Regions from separate parts of the Shewanella sp. 3_MG-2023 genome, predicted to be linked through region 1. Evidence: riboswitches for the same ligand, from Rfam matches in the RefSeq annotation. Region 1 holds a riboswitch; the other holds the start of a gene.

What was found. Region 1 has a riboswitch for thiamine pyrophosphate ahead of Q4591_RS02835 (TonB-dependent receptor). Riboswitches for the same ligand answer to the same signal wherever they lie in the genome.
Region 2: another riboswitch for thiamine pyrophosphate. It lies ahead of thiC (phosphomethylpyrimidine synthase ThiC); the one in region 1 lies ahead of Q4591_RS02835 (TonB-dependent receptor).

Annotation. Positions count from the first base shown of each region.
Region 1 covers NZ_JAUOSH010000003.1:128,593-130,800, reverse strand. Annotated here, with positions in the region: gene Q4591_RS20130 (PaaI family thioesterase) at 1-407, shown strand, start outside; gene Q4591_RS02840 (YcfL family protein) at 497-886, shown strand; TPP riboswitch at 1,045-1,153, shown strand; gene Q4591_RS02835 (TonB-dependent receptor) at 1,302-2,208, shown strand, end outside.
Region 2 covers NZ_JAUOSH010000031.1:15,010-17,217, reverse strand. Annotated here, with positions in the region: gene thiC (phosphomethylpyrimidine synthase ThiC) at 1-1,127, opposite strand, end outside; TPP riboswitch at 1,383-1,482, opposite strand; gene Q4591_RS16080 (hypothetical protein) at 1,708-2,208, opposite strand, start outside.

The sequences.
Region 1 (2,208 bases):
CCATTGATTTAAATGACTATAGTTATTTATTAGAGAAAGTCCCTTATACCCAATTTATCGGGATGAGTGTTGATCGCTTTGGTGATGAAATGGTATTTAAGCTGCCAACTAAAGATGACAACATTGGTAATCCTATTCTGCCAGCCATACATGGCGGGGTTATTGCTGGCTTTATGGAAATGTCGGCGATTGTGCAGTTAATGGTATTTATGCAAGCTAAGAAAGTGCCAAAAATTATCGATTTTTCAATTGATTATTTACGTGCGGGTTTACATCAAGATACGTTTGCTGAATGTAAAATTACTCGTCAAGGACGCCGAGTTGCTAATGTTAGCATTAATTGCTGGCAGAAAAATCGTAAGCAGCTAATTGCTACTGCGAGAGCGCATTTCTTGCTTGATCAGTAGAAGTAACACACAGTTGATGCATAGATGAGCAAGCTGTTTGACACTGAGCCGACCATTTATTTTTTAATACTTAAAAAAAGGAATTAATGATGACATTAAGAGTAATAATGATATCGCTAGCGTTAATGCTATCAGCCTGTGCTAATCATACCGCGGGAGTCATGGTTAGCTCTAATAGCGAAGTGAGAGTTGATAATAATTCTTTTGCGAGAAAAGTCGCTGTTGAGCAAGTCAATGTCAGAACGCAAGCGGATTTATTGCAAGGTTCTGCATTAATCATTAGCAAGGTGTCAACGGATTTAAGGCTGCAATATAAGTTTACTTGGTTTGATGTTGGTGGCTTTACCATTGAAGATGAAGCAAGCAGCTGGAAGTCATTAAAGCTACATGGCAAACAACAAATGCAGGTTAGCGCCGTTGCCCCTAATGCCAATGCAAGCCGTTTTGAAGTATATGTAAGAGAAGCATTCTCTAACTAAGTGTATCTTTTAAAATATAAAACACGCTTAATTGCGTGTTTTTTGTTTTATAGGCTTAGCTAATCATAAAAATATCTATGTGATAATTTTTTGTACTTAAATAGTTAATAAAAAGTGCCTGTTAGTGCTGTTGCACAGATGAAGGATAGTTTATAATCCGCCGCGCCAAGGGGTGTTTATCGTGTTGATAAACTGAGATGTCTAAAGACAAACCCTTAGAACCTGATCCGGCTCATACCGGCGTAGGAATAGGCTGCATGCTTTGCCGTAAATGTTAGTCATTAACTCAGTCATAAACCAAGTCGTAAACGAAAAACGACACCAATTTAATAACTGATAATTGTAATGACAGTCATGGATGCACATAACTAATTCACTATGCTTGCCGGATCTCAAAATTATAATTTGAGGTCCTATGTCTGTAATAAAATCTAAATCGCCACTAGCGATTGCCATTCTTGCCGTTTTATCCACTTCCGTTGTCGCTCAAACAGAAAATGTTGAACGCGTGGCGCCCGCTGCTGAAAAAATGGAAGTCATAGTGGTTAACGCTGACTTTAGTAATATAGCGCTAGAAAAAGTGCCATCCAGTGTTACCGTCATCGATAGCCAACAATTGCAAGATGAGGGCGCTCAACATTTTGAAGATGTATTAAACTCTATTGCTAATTTTAACTGGTCTGGCGGCAGCTCTCGGCCAAAGTATTTCCAAATTCGTGGTGTGGGTGAGCAAGAAGAATATCAAGGCGCGCCAAATTCTTCTGTTGGCTTCATTGTTGATGATATCGATTTATCTGGGATCGGCATGGTGTCGAGCATGTACGATATGCAACAGGTTGAAGTTCTTCGTGGCCCACAAGGTACACAATATGGCGCCAATGCGTTAGCGGGTCTTATATACCTTAAAAGTAACGATCCCACCGATGTGTTTGAACATGGCGCACAAGTCTCTCTTGGTGACGATGACTTACAAACCTTCTCCGGTTTTAGCTCTGGCCCAATAACTGACTCTGGTAAGCTACTTTATCGGGTGTCTTTAGAGCAACATTCGCAAAATGGTTACCGCGACAATACTTATCTAGAGCGTGAAGATACCAATGGCCGTGATGAATTCACCGCCCGTGCTAAATTGCGTTGGTATGCTGCAGATGATGTGCAACTGGATTTAACCTTTTTACATGCTAATTTTGATAATGGCTATGATGCCTGGACGTTAGATAATAATGGCTTTGAAACAATTACCGATAAGCCTGGTGTTGATGCGCAAAAGACCACTGGTGCTGGCTTAAAAGCCACATTCAGCAGTTTTGAAAAGTTCGAAC
Region 2 (2,208 bases), on a different contig from region 1:
CAAATCTCTCTAAAGTGCTCATACAAAAAACTTTCTTTATGGTGACTTAAACACCACTTTGCCATGATGGAACCACCACGAGAAACGATGCCAGTAAGACGTTTTGCCGTCATTGGTACATAACGCAGCAGTACCCCAGCATGGATGGTAAAGTAATCGACGCCCTGCTCTGCCTGTTCAATCAAGGTATCTTTGAAAATGTCCCAATTTAGGTCTTCAGCGACACCATTTACTTTTTCTAACGCTTGATAGATGGGCACTGTACCAATGGGGACAGGAGAGTTTCGAATGACCCATTCACGGGTTTCATGGATATAGCGCCCCGTAGACAAATCCATTACAGTGTCAGCGCCCCACCTCGTTGACCAGACCAGCTTTTCAACTTCTTCTTCAATTGAAGACGTCACAGCAGAATTACCAATATTGGCATTAACTTTGACTAAAAAGTTACGCCCAATGATCATTGGCTCAGCTTCTGGATGATTAATGTTTAACGGGATAATGGCGCGGCCGCGGGCAACTTCATCACGGACAAATTCAGCGGTAATAGGCTGGCCAATGTGAGCGCCAAAAGCTTCACCGGGGGCTTTTTGAGTCAAAATCTCATCAGTGACTTGCTCTCTAGCCATATTCTCGCGAATGGCAATATATTCCATCTCAGGTGTGATAATGCCTTTACGAGCGTAATGCATTTGAGTAACGCGGCGGCCTGACTTGGCTTTTTTAGGGCGAACAAGGGCTTCAAAACGCAAATGATCTAAACCGTCGTCAACCAAACGCTGTTGGGTAAAGTCAGAGCTAACTCCATCAAGTTGCTCTGTATCTTCGCGCTCTTCAATCCAAGCTTGGCGAAACTTGTTTAAGCCTAAACGGACATTAATTTCAGCATCAGGATCTGAATAGGCACCGGCGCAATCATAAACTTTAATGGCTGGGTTGGCTTCAGTCACGGGCGCATCTTCACTACCGCCAAGGATAGTATCGCTTTGATGAATTTGACGCATGCCCACTAACAGATCGGGGCGGGATCCGCTCAGATAGATCTTTTCAGAATTTGGGTGCTGTAAAGGTTTTAGGGTTTCAATAAAATTTTGCGCTTGAGCGCGGGTTTCACGACGATTTGACATAAGCAACCTCAAAATAAAAAAATAGAGTTGCTTGCCTGGAGAATTGTTGATGACGAGCGAGTTAACATTAACTCTGTAATTGACTTGAATTTACACCTTAACTTTGAACCTTAAATATCGGCAAATGGCGGGTTAAATTAACTTCAGCAATAACTCTGCTTTAATTAATTCTATCTTTTATTTTGCACTAATATTTATGATCTAGCCACGCAGCCATTCACTATAAAATTGCTGCTGACTGTAGGGTAAAAATAAGCAAATTAACTGCTTGTTTCCTTCGCAGGTTCTAGCCTGATCAGGTTCAACGGATCCCGAATAAACGGTCTCAGCCATAAAGGCACTCCGACAAGATGGCTGCAGTATAGTCAGCTTATTTAATAAAATACAAGTCTTTGACAATTTTCGAATTGGAATAAGAGTTAAATTATTTCACTAATTAAAATACTGTTATATATGAATTTAATTTACAATTAAGCGATTAAGATCCAATTAACACAGAAATAATTTGATGAATAAATTTGATAAATATTATTCATTTTTGATGTTGTTGAAATAAATCTTCTGTGAAAGTCTGAACAGTTCAAGGTAATTTAAGTTTCGATAAGCGTTGTTGAATGGCGTTATTTAGTGCTTTTTTTGTTTTGCCTCCTTCACATGGGTGTCCTAAATCTAAGCCTTCGGCATAAGGGTTAATTTGGGTTGGTAATGCCACCAATCGATGGCAAGTTTCACCAATCTTAACAATTCTATTTGGATCTAAACGATGATTGAGGGTAGTTGGTTGGCGCTTATCTTCTATTACTATTAACTCTATATCATCCATTTCAGGGGTTAACTCACTGGTGCTGGCACCACTAACAGAAGTCGCTAAATGGGCTTGCTGACTTATTTGCTGATTAACTTGTTGTTGATTGAGTTTATTTATAAAGGAATGGCTAGCTTGATTGATGGCCGATAAATTGTCGCTTGTTATGGTATTGGCCTCTGAGATGGTTTCATTAAACAATTGTGGCTTAAATAGATGTTCGTTACTGCTATCTTTTTGCTGCTGCAGATACATGCTATCAACTGAAGACCAATC